Regions from separate parts of the Streptomyces sp. NPDC048590 genome, predicted to be linked through region 3. Evidence: riboswitches for the same ligand, from Rfam matches in the RefSeq annotation. Region 3 holds a riboswitch; each other region holds the start of a gene.
The links. Region 3 has a riboswitch for cyclic di-AMP ahead of ACGFNN_RS30465 (transglycosylase SLT domain-containing protein). Riboswitches for the same ligand answer to the same signal wherever they lie in the genome.
Positions count from the first base shown of each region.

Region 1 (4,070 bases), on a different contig from region 3:
GTGGTTCGGAGCACCCTCCGGGATGGCGTAGAGTTGTACTCACAACGACGCGGGGTGGAGCAGCTCGGTAGCTCGCTGGGCTCATAACCCAGAGGTCGCAGGTTCAAATCCTGTCCCCGCTACTGAAGACAAGGGCCCGGATCCTTCCAAGGATCCGGGCCCTTGTTCTTGTCCTCGTGCCGCGCTTGACCTTGACGCTACGTGAAGATCTAGCGTTCCCGGCATGGAGTGGTCCATCCAGGAAATCGCCAGACGCGCGGGCACCACGAGCCGGACGCTCCGGCACTACGGGGACATCGGTCTCCTGGCGCCCAGCCGCACCGCCGCCAACGGCTACCGCTACTACGACCAGGACGCCCTGGTCCGGCTCCAGCGCATCCTGCTGCTCCGGGAGCTGGGACTGTCGCTGCCCGCGATCAAGGACGTGCTGGAGGGGCAGCGCGATCCCACGGTGGCGCTGCGTACCCATCTGCGCCTGCTGGAGCAGGAGCGGGAGCGCATCGGACGGCAGATCACCTCGGTGCGGACCACTCTCCACCGGATCGAGGAAGGGGAGGAACTCATGGCCGAGGACGTGTTCGACGGCTTCGATCACACCCGGTACGAGCAGGAGGTCACCGAGCGCTGGGGCCGCGAGGCGTACGAGCGTGGCGACCGCTGGTGGCGCGGGCTGGGGGAGGAGGAGCGGGCGGAGTTCCTGGGGGTGCACGACGCGATCGCCCGGGACTACGGCGAGGCGCGGGCGGCGGGTCTCGGGCCGGGGAGCGACGAGGTGCAGGAGATCGCCCGCCGGCACTGCGCCTGGCTGTCGGTGACCACGGAGGTCACGCGCGCGTACGTGACCGGTCTCGCGGAGATGTATGTCTCCGATCCCCGCTTCGCGAGGAACTACGATCGCCACGGAGACGGAACCGCCGTCTTCGTACGGGATGCACTGACGATCCACGCGCAGCACCGGCTCCCCGGCTGACCACCGGGGTGCGGGGCGGCACGCTCCTCCCTTCGGCCTACGGCGTTGCGCCGTACGGCGAGGCTTCGGCAGGGCCGGGTGGGGCGCGGTACCGTCCGCAGCCGTGGGCGGACCGGGCAGGAGTGCACAGGTGGGGAAACAGGAGAGACGCCGCGGGGCATCCGGCGGGGGTGCGCGGTCGCGGATGTTCGTGCGCTACCTCCCCGCACTGATGATCTGCGTCGGGGTGGTGCTCGACATGGTGACCCCGCCCGAGGTCACGGCTGTCCCCCTGTTCGCGGCGGCTCCGCTGATCGCCGCCCCGTTCTTCTCCCTGACCTCCACCGTCCGTACCGGGGCGGCCGCGTTCCTGGTGGTGCTCGCCATCCGCATCTCGGACGGCCGCCTCGACGAGGTCGTCCCGATCACCGATCTGCTCACCGTGCTCACGGTGTCCGCGCTCTCCCTCGTCATCAACCGGGTGGTGCGACGCGGCAACGAGCAGCTGGCCTCGGCCAGGGTCATCGCCGAGACCGCTATGCGGGCGGTGCTGCCGGCGCCCGAGGATCGGATCGGCGGGCTCCTGGTCGCGGCACGCTACGAGGCGGCCCAGGCCGACGAGTTCGTGGGCGGCGACCTCTTCGCCGTGACCGACACGCCGTTCGGGGTGCGCCTGGTGGTCGGGGACGTACGCGGGAAGGGGCTGGACTCCGTGGCGGCGGTGGCCGTCGTCATCGGGGCCTTCCGGGAGGCCGCGGAGCAGGAGCGTTCGCTGGAGGGGGTCGCCCAGAGGCTGGAGCGGGCGCTGGCGAGGGAGGGCGCGAGGCGGGGCGGCTTCGATTCCGTGGAGGGGTTCGTCACCGCCGTGCTCGCTGAGGTACCGACCGGCTCGGACATCCTTCGGGTGGTCAACCGTGGCCATCCCGAGCCTCTCGTACTGCACGCGGACGGGGCGCTCGACGTCCTGGCGCCGACCGAACCCGCCCTGCCGCTCGGCATGGGCCTCGACGCGGGGCCCGACCGGTCGGACGAGTGGACACTCCCGGCCGGGGCGACGTTCCTGGCGTTCACCGACGGGCTCTCGGAGGCGCGGAACGCCGAAGGAGTCTTCTACGACCCTGCGGCCCGGCTGCGTGGCCGGCTCTTCCCGGGGCCCGAGGAGATGCTGTCGGCGCTCACCGACGACGTGCGCCTGCACACCGGAGGACGGTCGACGGACGACCTCGCGCTCCTCGCGGTCGGACGGCCCTCCCGGGGGCAGCCGGCCCGGCGGACGACGGTGAAGATCGTGGGACGGGCCGGTGAATGACCGGTCGCGACTTTCGGTAGTCGAAGGGTCTCACTACGCATAACATTTGACGCACCGTCAGAAAGTGGTGGCCGGATCGAAGGCCTTCAACTCGCCCGGTTGCGCCTGTTTGACCCCTTAAAGTCCAGGCCCCAGCCCCGAACGATCTGCCGGAACGGCTTGGAATCAAAGCCTGGTGTCTATTAACGTTCGATAACGCAGCGCGGTTGTACCTGTCGTCGCAAGAGGCGGCACCGTGCGCGGCGCCGAATTCCGCAAGGGAACCGGGGAACCACCTACATGGGGTGAATCGGGCACCTGTGTCTCGAGAGAGACGAAGGGGCCCGTAGGAGACCTTCCTGCTCCGAACCCGTCAGCTAACCCGGTAGGCGAGAAGGAAGGAAAGGAGAGCGCCCACGTGGCGTCGAACCAGCCTGCCCCCGAGGCTCCGTCATCGCTCAAGACCGGCAGCTTCGGTGATCCGGACAGGTCGTGGGAGGAATGGAACCCCACCGAGGAGTCCATCCGCCCTGTGCGCGGCCGTCATCGCGTGGCGAAGCAGCGCGGTCTCGCCCGTAGCTCCACCGTCCTCGGCGTCGGTGTCATCGCGGCCGTCGGCGCGGGTGGCATGGCCACCGCGCAGAGCAAGCCGCCGGTCTCCATCTCTCTTCCCGATTCCATCGCCGACAACCTTCCTGACGCCAAGTCACTGCCCGGCGTGGGCGCGTTCATGGGTGGCGACTCCGACTCGGACCGGCAGACCGCCGCACTGACCTCCCCGCTCACGACCGCGGGGATCACCGAGGCCGAGGCCGAGCAGGGCGCCACCGACGCGGGTGAGGCGCTGCGCGCCCGCATCCTCCAGCAGGCCGAGCAGCAGCAGGCCGGCGCCGACGCCGAGGCCAAGGCCGCCGAGGAGCAGGCGGCCGCCGAGGCGGCAGCCGCCCAGGCCGCGAAGCAGCAGAGCAAGGCCGAGGCCGACGCCGCCGCCAAGAAGAAGGCCGCGGAAGAGGCTGCCAAGAAGAAGGCGGAGGCCGAGCGTCTCGCCAAGCTCGCCGCGAGCTACGCCGTTCCGACCTCGTCCTACACGATCACCTCGACCTTCGGCCAGGCCGGTTCGATGTGGTCCTCGGGCCACCACACCGGGCTGGACTTCGCGGCTCCCACCGGCACGCCGGTCAAGGCCGTGCACGGCGGGACGGTGAAGTCGGCCGGCTGGTCCGGCTCGTACGGCTACCGGACGGTCCTGGAGCTCGACGACGGCACGGAGGTCTGGTACTGCCACCAGTCGTCGATGGACGTCACCGCCGGACAGAAGGTCACCACCGGCGAGACGATCGGCCGGGTCGGGGCCACGGGCAACGTGACGGGCCCGCACCTCCACCTGGAGATCCACACTCCGGACGGAACCGGCATCGACCCGATGGCCTGGCTGCAGAGCAAGGGTCTCTCGATCTGACCCCCGCGCCGCTCTCCGGCGCACCGAACCCCGGCGGTCCTGACGCACAACCCCCCGACGTCAGGGCCGCCGGTCCGTCTGTGACGGAACGGCACGATCAACGGGACCTGCGGCCGGCGGGGCGGCAGGTGGGGCGACGCGAGCGGGCCGTGAGGCCCACGGACGACCGGTGAAGACGAACGGCCGGTAAAGCGGAATACCTGCCTCACTTGCGTCGTTGACGCCTTCCATGACTTCTCTTCGCGCGCTCGGTTCATCCGGCCTCAAGGTCTTCCCCCTCGCCCTCGGTGGCAACGTCTTCGGCTGGACGGCCGACGAGCGGACGACGTTCGCCGTCCTCGACGAGTACGTGGCGTCCGGCGGCAACTTCGTCG
Region 1 covers NZ_JBICWC010000020.1:18,456-22,525, reverse strand. Annotated here, with positions in the region: tRNA gene ACGFNN_RS34295 (tRNA-Met) at 49-122, shown strand; gene ACGFNN_RS34290 (MerR family transcriptional regulator) at 224-970, shown strand; gene ACGFNN_RS34285 (PP2C family protein-serine/threonine phosphatase) at 1,155-2,258, shown strand; cyclic di-AMP (ydaO/yuaA leader) riboswitch at 2,492-2,644, shown strand; gene ACGFNN_RS34280 (M23 family metallopeptidase) at 2,656-3,696, shown strand; gene ACGFNN_RS34275 (aldo/keto reductase) at 3,926-4,070, shown strand, end outside.
Region 1: it holds a riboswitch for cyclic di-AMP, as region 3 does, so the genes downstream of both, ACGFNN_RS34280 (M23 family metallopeptidase) here and ACGFNN_RS30465 (transglycosylase SLT domain-containing protein) in region 3, are expected to answer to the same signal.

Region 2 (4,070 bases), on a different contig from region 3:
GAGGGCCGCCGCCCGCGCCTACCGGGACGCGATCCGTGCGGCCGAGGGCCTCACGGCCGGGCGGGAAGGCGTGGAGGGGTGAATCCGGGCGGCGCGGGGACACGCCGCCGGGCCGGATAGCGTCGAGGGGTGAAGGACAGTCCCGAAACCCCCGGCCCGTCGCCCGAGCTCTTCACCTGGGAGTTCGCCACCGACCCGTACCCCGCCTACGCCTGGCTGCGCGAGCACAGTCCCGTGCACCGTACACAGCTGCCCAGCGGTGTCGAGGCCTGGCTGGTGACCCGGTACTTGGACGCCCGGGAAGCCCTCGCCGACCCTCGGCTTTCGAAGAACCCGGCTCACCACGCCGGGACGGCGAGCGCCAAGGGCAGGACGGGTATCCCGGGGGAGCGCAAGGCGGAGTTGATGACGCACCTCCTGAACATCGACCCGCCCGACCACACCCGGCTGCGCAGGCTCGTGTCCAAGGCGTTCACCCCGCGCCGGGTCGCCGAGTTCGCCCCGCGCATCCAGGAGCTGACGGACCGGCTCATCGACACCTTCGCCGAGGACGGCAGGGCCGACCTCATCCACGACTTCGCCTTCCCGCTGCCCATCTACGCGATCTGCGACCTGCTCGGCGTACCACGCGAGGACCAGGACGACTTCCGTGACTGGGCAGGCATGATGATCCGGCACGGCGGCGGCCCCCGGGGCGGGGTGGCCAGGTCGGTCAAGAAGATGCGCGGCTATCTCGCCGAGCTGATCCACCGCAAGCGGGAGGCCCCGGGCGACGACCTGATCTCCGGGCTGATCCGCGCGAGCGACCACGGTGAGCACCTGACGGAGAACGAGGCCGCGGCGATGGCCTTCATCCTCCTGTTCGCCGGCTTCGAGACCACGGTGAACTTGATCGGCAACGGCACCTACGCCCTGCTGCGCAATCCCGGCCAGCGCGAGCGCCTGGAGCGTTCCCTGGCCGCGGGTGAGACGGACCTGCTCGCCACTGGAATCGAGGAACTCCTGCGCTACGACGGACCGGTGGAACTCGCGACGTGGCGCTACGCCACTCAGCCCGTGACGCTCGCCGGGCAGGAGATCGCCGCCGGTGACCCCGTGCTCGTGGTCCTGGCGGCGGCGGACCGCGACCCGGAGCGATTCCAGCATGCGGACACCCTGGATCTCGCGCGGAGTGACAATCAGCACCTCGGATACGGGCACGGCATCCACTACTGCCTGGGCGCCCCGCTGGCCCGGCTGGAGGGGCAGGTGGCACTCGCGACGCTGCTGCGGCGCCTCCCCGACCTGCGGCTCGCCACGGATCCGGCCGATCTGAGGTGGCGGGGCGGGCTCATCATGCGTGGACTGCGCACCCTTCCCGTGGAGTTCGGAACAGGACGCCCCGGCGGCGAAAGTGACAGATTGTCAACTCTGTGACTTTCACGTGATCTCCGCTGCATCGACTTGTGACACACGTTCGAGTAGGGCTAGGTTCACCCCTCGACCCACCCGTCACATGTCAGTCACACGGAAGGCAATCCCATGGGCTCCGCGACCGGCAGACACCGTCGCCCTCGCCAGGCACCCGCCATCGTCGTCGCCGCAGGCGTCACGGGATCGGCCATCGCCATTCCCCTGCTCGGCGCGGGCGGCGCCCAGGCGGCCGAAGCGACCACTTGGGACAACGTGGCCGAGTGCGAGAGCGGCGGCATGTGGAGCGCCGACCTCGGCAACGGCTACTACGGCGGCCTGCAGCTCTCCCAGGAGACGTGGTCGGCCTACGGCGGCACGGAGTACGCCGCCAGGGCCGACCTCGCCAGCCGCTCGCAGCAGATCGCCGTCGCGGAGAAGGTGCTGGACGACAAGGGCCCGCAGGCCTGGGCCAGCTGCGCCGTGATCTCCGGGCTCACCCTGGACGCGACGCTGCCCGGCGTGGACCCGGGCGACGAGGAGTCCGACGACGCCTCCAGCAGCGCCACGCCCTCCGACGACCCGTCCGCCGAGGCCGACGACCCCGCGGACACCGCGGAGGGCGACGACGCCACGGCCGAGAAGGACGCCGGGGACGGGAAGGCGTCCGGCGACGCGAAGGGCGAGGACGAGAAGAAGGACGAGGACGAGAAGGCCGGCGAGTCCGGGGCCTCTCCGTCCGCCTCCCCCTCTGCCACCCCGTCGCCCGAAGGCTCCCAGGCGTCGAAGGGCGGCAAGCACCGGGGCACCCCGGCCCCCGAGGAGTCCGCGGAATCCACGGCCGGCACCGGACGCGACTCCGGCCGCCACGCCTCGCGCGGCGAATCCGGCGCGCGCGAGGGCGCGGAGGGCACGTACACCGTCCGCGCGGGCGACAACCTGTGGGCCATCGCCGACGCGCAGGAGCTCCCCGGCGGGTGGCCGGCGCTCTACGAGGCCAACAAGGACGAGCTCGGCTCCGACCCCGACCTGATCCTCCCCGGCCAGAGCCTGGACCTGGGCCTCGGGGACACCGCCCAGGACGCTTCGGCGGAGACCCCGGCCAACTGATCCAAAGCGCTGAAACACCCCGAAATCGGGGGCACTTAAGAGACCTATGTCCACTTATGCGTAAGTGAGACATGGGTCTCTTTGTGTCGGTCGGTGCGCGTCGGGCGCCCGGTCCGTCCACATTGGCTCCGACCTGCGAAAACGATCCTTCAGGGTGCACCGTTACGGGCTGATTGGTCGTTATGTCCATCTTTGAATGTGGGGGTTGCGTGTGATTACGGTCGGAGCCGCTCGCACCGCGGGCACCTTCGACCGTCACGCCGAATCCTGCCGTCGGCCGAGGGGTACCGACGCGTAAAGCGCCGTAGGCAGGAGCGGGGGACCCAGGTAGGTGCCGGACCCGGACGTCGCGAGACGGAGGGGAACGGCTAGGGGTGGAGCCGTCCGCGGGAGCGGATGGCCGGGCAACTCACAGGCCCGAACCCGACAGCTCACCTCGTAGGCGTCGGTGAGGAGAACCATGCTGCTTTCCAGCACGGGCAAGCACCGTCGCCCGTCCAAGGCCGTCCGGATCGCGACCCTGGCCGGAGTCACCGGCGCGGCCGTCGCCGTGCCGCTCATGGGCGCGACCAACGCCTCCGCCGCCTCCGTCGAGACCTGGGACGCCGTCGCCCAGTGCGAGTCCGGTGGCAACTGGTCCATCAACACCGGCAACGGCTACTACGGCGGCCTGCAGTTCTCGCAGTCCAGCTGGGCCGCGGCCGGTGGTACGCAGTACGCCGCGCGCGCCGACCTGGCCACCAAGGACCAGCAGATCGCCGCCGCCGAGAAGCTGCTCGACATCCAGGGCCCGGGTGCCTGGTCCTGCGCCGGGGCCGGCGGCCTCACGAACGACGGTGTGGACCCGGGCGTCGACACCGGCTCCGCCAAGAACGGCGACACGGCCCCGAAGGCCGCGCCGGAGCGCAAGGCCGAGCAGCCCACCACGCGCAGCGAGAAGCGCACGGCTCCCGAGAAGACCGTCACCACCCCCACCGGCCAGAAGGTCGCGAAGGGTGACGGCGAGTACAAGGTGAAGGCCGGCGACACCCTCAGCAAGATCGCCGACGCGAAGAAGGTCAAGGGCGGCTGGAAGAAGCTCTTCAAGCTGAACGACGACATCGTCGAGAAGGCCGACCTGATCTTCCCGGGGCAGCAGCTCCACCTGAAGTAGTCGGAAGCGGTCCGGGGTCTTCCTCCTGCCCCGGAGGGCCCGGCCCGGCGTGCAGACCCCCCGCACGCCGGGCCGGGCCGTTCCGGCACCCGCGATGTGCCGGAATGTGCTCACCCGACGGGGTGAGCGTTCAACTGTTGTGGTTACTGTCCAGTAAAATTCTGGAGATTTGCCCGTAATGCAGGCCCTCGGGTCCTTTTTCGTCCCAGGGGACGGGCGGACGGCCGACGGAGCGGGCCGGGCCGGTTAGGCTCGTGACGCAAGGCCACAGTGACCCTGCCCAATCAGTGTCAGATCCCAGAAGGAGATGCCTCGTGCCGTCCATCGACGTCGTCGTAGCCAGGGAAATCCTCGACTCCCGGGGCAACCCCACGGTCGAGGTCGAGGTTGGCCTCGACGACGGCAGCACGGGACGTGC
Region 2 covers NZ_JBICWC010000010.1:96,431-100,500, reverse strand. Annotated here, with positions in the region: gene ACGFNN_RS27205 (nucleoside triphosphate pyrophosphohydrolase) at 1-82, shown strand, start outside; gene ACGFNN_RS27200 (cytochrome P450) at 130-1,416, shown strand; gene ACGFNN_RS27195 (transglycosylase family protein) at 1,522-2,499, shown strand; cyclic di-AMP (ydaO/yuaA leader) riboswitch at 2,790-2,959, shown strand; gene ACGFNN_RS27190 (transglycosylase family protein) at 2,960-3,652, shown strand; gene eno (phosphopyruvate hydratase) at 3,967-4,070, shown strand, end outside.
Region 2: it holds a riboswitch for cyclic di-AMP, as region 3 does, so the genes downstream of both, ACGFNN_RS27190 (transglycosylase family protein) here and ACGFNN_RS30465 (transglycosylase SLT domain-containing protein) in region 3, are expected to answer to the same signal.

Region 3 (4,070 bases):
GAACTCGGCCTCCTGGTCGTCGAGCCGGAATCGGACACCGTCGGCGGCGGCCCTGATGGACCCGCGCCGATCGCTGACCTCGAAGACGGGTCCGTCCTCGACGTCGGCGTCCTCACCGCCCGCCTCTGCCTGCGGGGCGGACCCCTTCTGGCCCGGGGCCGTCCCGCCGTCCGCTTCCGCCTCTTCGGCTGCCGTCGGGGCGGCCACGGCCTCCTCGGCGTGCTTCCCGTCGAGAGCGTCCGCGGCATCGGGGTGTCCGGGCTCCTCGGAACCTTCGGGCACCGCCGGGACCGCATCCGCCTCCGTCCGCTCGGGGACAGGGGCCGTCAGGCCCGGGATGTACGCCGGGTCCGTCCCCGCGGCGAATTCGGGCTTCGTCGTCGAATCTATGCGCTGCTCCACGGCGGGCAGTATGGACGACGAACCTGTACGAGACCAGCCGACCGGTCCCGGGCCGTGCGCCGCCGTGGCCGCTTCACGCTCCCCGCCGGTTCGTTCGAGCGCCCTGAGGGCCGCCTTGCGATGCCCGGCGGGTGGCACGAGAAACGACTGGCGGGTGGTGCGGGTTCCGCCGAACCCGCACCACCCGCCAGTCGTTCACCTCGGTCACACCTAGTGCGTCAGCGGTTTCGCCTCCGCGTGGACTCAGTAGGCGCCGAAGACGTTGTCGATGGAGCCGTACCGGTCGGCGGCGTAGTTGCACGCGGCCGTGATGTTGGCGACGGGGTCGTAGCTGTCCATCGAGGTGCCGGGCACGTGGTACGCCTGGAACGTCGGGTCGATGACCTGCAGGAGGCCCTTCGACGGGACGCCGTTGATGGCGTTGATGTCCCAGTTGTTGATGGCCTGCGGGTTACCGCCGGACTCGCGGATGATGTTGCGGTGGATGCCCTCGTAGGTGCCGGGGATGCCGTGCTCGGCCATGACGGCCAGCGACTCCTTGATCCAGCCGTCGAGGTCGTTCGTGTAGGCGGTCTTCTCGGCCGCGGGGGCGGCCTCGGCGGCCGGCGCACCCTCGGCGGTGAGCGACGTCGTACGCTCCGAACGGTCGGCGCGGTCGGCGCCCTTCTCCGCACGGTCGGCAGCCTTGTCCGCGGACTTGCTCCCGCCCTTGGCCGAGATCGTGAGCTCGAGGCCCGCGTGAATCAGGTCGGGGTTGGAACCGACAACCTTCTTGTTGTCCTTGTACAGCGCCTTCCAGCCGCCGCTCACGGAATGCTCGCGAGCGATCTTGGCAAGAGTGTCACCGCGGACGACGGAATAGGTGGTGGACTTGGACTTCTGCGTGGCAATTCCCTTGCCGGACACAGCAGTCGAGGTCGCGGCCTTTTCCACGGCGGCAGGCTGGGCCGGGGCGGCGAAGGCGCCGGTCGCACCGATCAGGGGCAGGGCAAGAGCAGCTCCGCCCGTGCTCACGGCGATGATGCCGCGGGTGAGCGAACTGGTCCTGACACGACGGTGCTTACCGTTTTCGGGCATGCTGAATTCCTCTCCGTCGCCTGCGAAGTGAGCTGTCGGGTTCGAGCTGGAGATGCCCGGCCGCACCTGGATGCGACTTCACCCCGAGCCGATCCGTCAGCCGGATCGGCACTTACCTGGGTCCCCCGCTCCTGCCGTACGAGAAGTGGTCGGGTTACCGGACGGCGGCAGGATTCGGCGTTCCGTCCGGGAGTGATGGTGACCGTAGGCGAGAAATAGGGAAAGGAACAAGCCTGGCGGAGTGATCACAATTCATTCGGAAGATCAATTCACAGGAATTCATGTAATCCACCCCACACCGCGCCATCCATTTCTCTTGGTACGCAAGGGCCCCGCCCCCGCCGGGCCGACGTCAGGAGCCCGTAAGGTGACCCTGGTCACCGAGTCCGATTCGGGCGTTTTGCTCCCGAGCGAAGGGGCCCAGGTCACACGAAATGGCCTTTTATGGATTACGGGATTAATTTCTAAAATCAATCCAAATCGGGCATACGGTCCATGTGGAGCACCTCGGGCATACATGGACTGATGGCGTGGAATCGATCGCCTCATGACCGAGACACCTCATGCCTCCACGCCCCGGATCACCGTGCTGCCCGTCCAGCCCGGTGATCCGCCGTTCCGCATCGTGGAGATCGACGGAGAGGTGATCGGGGGCGCCACCGGGATGGCGGATGTGCTGCTCGCCGCCGCGGCTGCGGGAATTCCGGTCCATGATCTGGACGACCCGGATTCCGTGCGGTGGGTGGGTGGCGGCAAGCTCAGCTGGACTCCCCGCTGAGGCCGGACAACCGGCAAGCGGCCCCGGGCCTGCAGAGGTTCCCGGGCCGGCCGGAAGACGGTCAGGGGAGATCGTCGGTGGTTCAGACCGGGGACGGCTCGCGGACGCTCGGCAGGGCGAGGTCGCGGCCCGGTCGACGGGAGCGGCTGCCGGGAAATGGAAACGCGGCGACTGCGGGAAGGCGGGCCGGATTGCGCCGGACGTCGCGTCGTGGCACCCCTGCCCCCGCGGCGACCGGCGGGGGCAGGCAGGGGACGCTCTCTCCGGCAGGAGACGTCGCCCACCCGGGGCGAGGGCGTTCCCGCCTTCCCGGCCGAGGGCGATCCCGCGCCTCCCCGGGCCGAGGCGCGTTCCCACCTCCCCGAGTCAGTCCATCAGGCCGGCGGCGACCGTCGCGCCCAGTTCCCAGCACGCCTCGGTGTCCGTCCTGCCCGGCTCTCCGGTGACGGTCACCGACTCGGCCGCACGTCGCCAGCCGAGGCCGGTGGTGATGGTCTCGATGCCCCGCACGGCTCCCGTGACATCGCTGCCCCCGTGGACGTAGAAGCCGAAGGGGCGGCCCTTCGTCGTGTCCAGGCACGGGTAGTAGATCTGGTCGAAGAAGTGCTTCAGGGCGCCGGACATGTAACCGAGGTTCGCCGGGGTGCCGAGCAGATAGCCGTCAGCGGCGAGCACGTCGGACGCGGTGGCCGACAGCGCGGCCCTGCGCACGACGCGTACGCCCTCGACGTCCTCCGTGGTCGCGCCGGCGACCACCGCCTCGAACAAGGCCTGGCAGTTGGGCGATGGAGTGTGATGCACGATCAGCAGAGTGGCCACACCCCGACCCTGCCGCCCCTGCCCGCCGGACGCAAACCCCCGGGCTCGTGCTGGTGGGAGGGGCGGCCGGACGGCAAGGGTCGCGTGACCGGTACGGGCCGTTCCTCGCCGCGCTGCCCGAGCCCCGCCGACGAAGCCACGCCCGGTCCGCACGGACTCCCTTCCGGCCGGTCCGCCGTCAGCCGTCAGCCGTGGGACCGGTGGTCTCGCCCGTCTCGCCGGTCGTCGAGACGGACGGCCAGGTCCGGCCAGTGTCCGGCCCACCGCAGCGGATCATCCGCGGAGGGCAGCCGTCCCGGACCGAGGGCCCTGTCCGGCAGGAAGCGTACGCAGGTCCCCGTGGACCCGTCGGTCTCGACGGGCTCCAGGCCGGTCACCGGGAGGCCGTGCTCGTAGCGCCGGCTCCAGGCTCCGTTGACACGTCGGTTCGTGTGGACCAGCCACTCGCTCAGTGCCGCGACGACCGACATGCCACGACGAGGATGTCCGTCCGGGAGCCGTTCCGCCTCCGGGTGGTCGAAGAACCGTAGGTCCTTCGTGGCCATGACGGGCTTCTGCACCGCCCGTCCGGTCTCGTCGAACCTGGTGTCGGTGCCCCGCCCGTCGTCACTCACGGACACGGAGCCGTCGCTGTGCAGCGTGACCTCGCAGCGCCCGCCGCCCCGACTCGCGGCCTCGTCGGCGGCGTACGCGACGACCTCGAGAACCAGGTGTCCGGGCCCGCCCGGTGCGAACCGGGCGGGATCCTCACGGATCAGTCCGAGATGGTCCGTGTCCACGAGGCCGGACCAGTCGTGAGTGGTGTTGACCCAGGAAGCTCTTGATCCATCCATCCGGCAAGTATCGCGGCGGCGCGCGAGCATGCTCCCGGAGTCCCCCTCTCCCGACGGCCGTCCGCGGGGCGGGACCCTGGCGCGCCGCGCAGGACAGCCCGTGGCCGGTCAGTCAGGCCATCGGCCGGAAGCCGCGCAGCCGAAGGCTGTTGCCCACGACG
Region 3 covers NZ_JBICWC010000012.1:170,448-174,517, reverse strand. Annotated here, with positions in the region: gene ACGFNN_RS30470 (hypothetical protein) at 1-402, opposite strand, end outside; gene ACGFNN_RS30465 (transglycosylase SLT domain-containing protein) at 646-1,479, opposite strand; cyclic di-AMP (ydaO/yuaA leader) riboswitch at 1,484-1,669, opposite strand; gene ACGFNN_RS30460 (hypothetical protein) at 2,027-2,257, shown strand; gene ACGFNN_RS30455 (flavodoxin family protein) at 2,624-3,076, opposite strand; gene ACGFNN_RS30450 (ATP-binding protein) at 3,262-3,909, opposite strand; gene ACGFNN_RS30445 (heavy metal translocating P-type ATPase) at 4,022-4,070, opposite strand, start outside.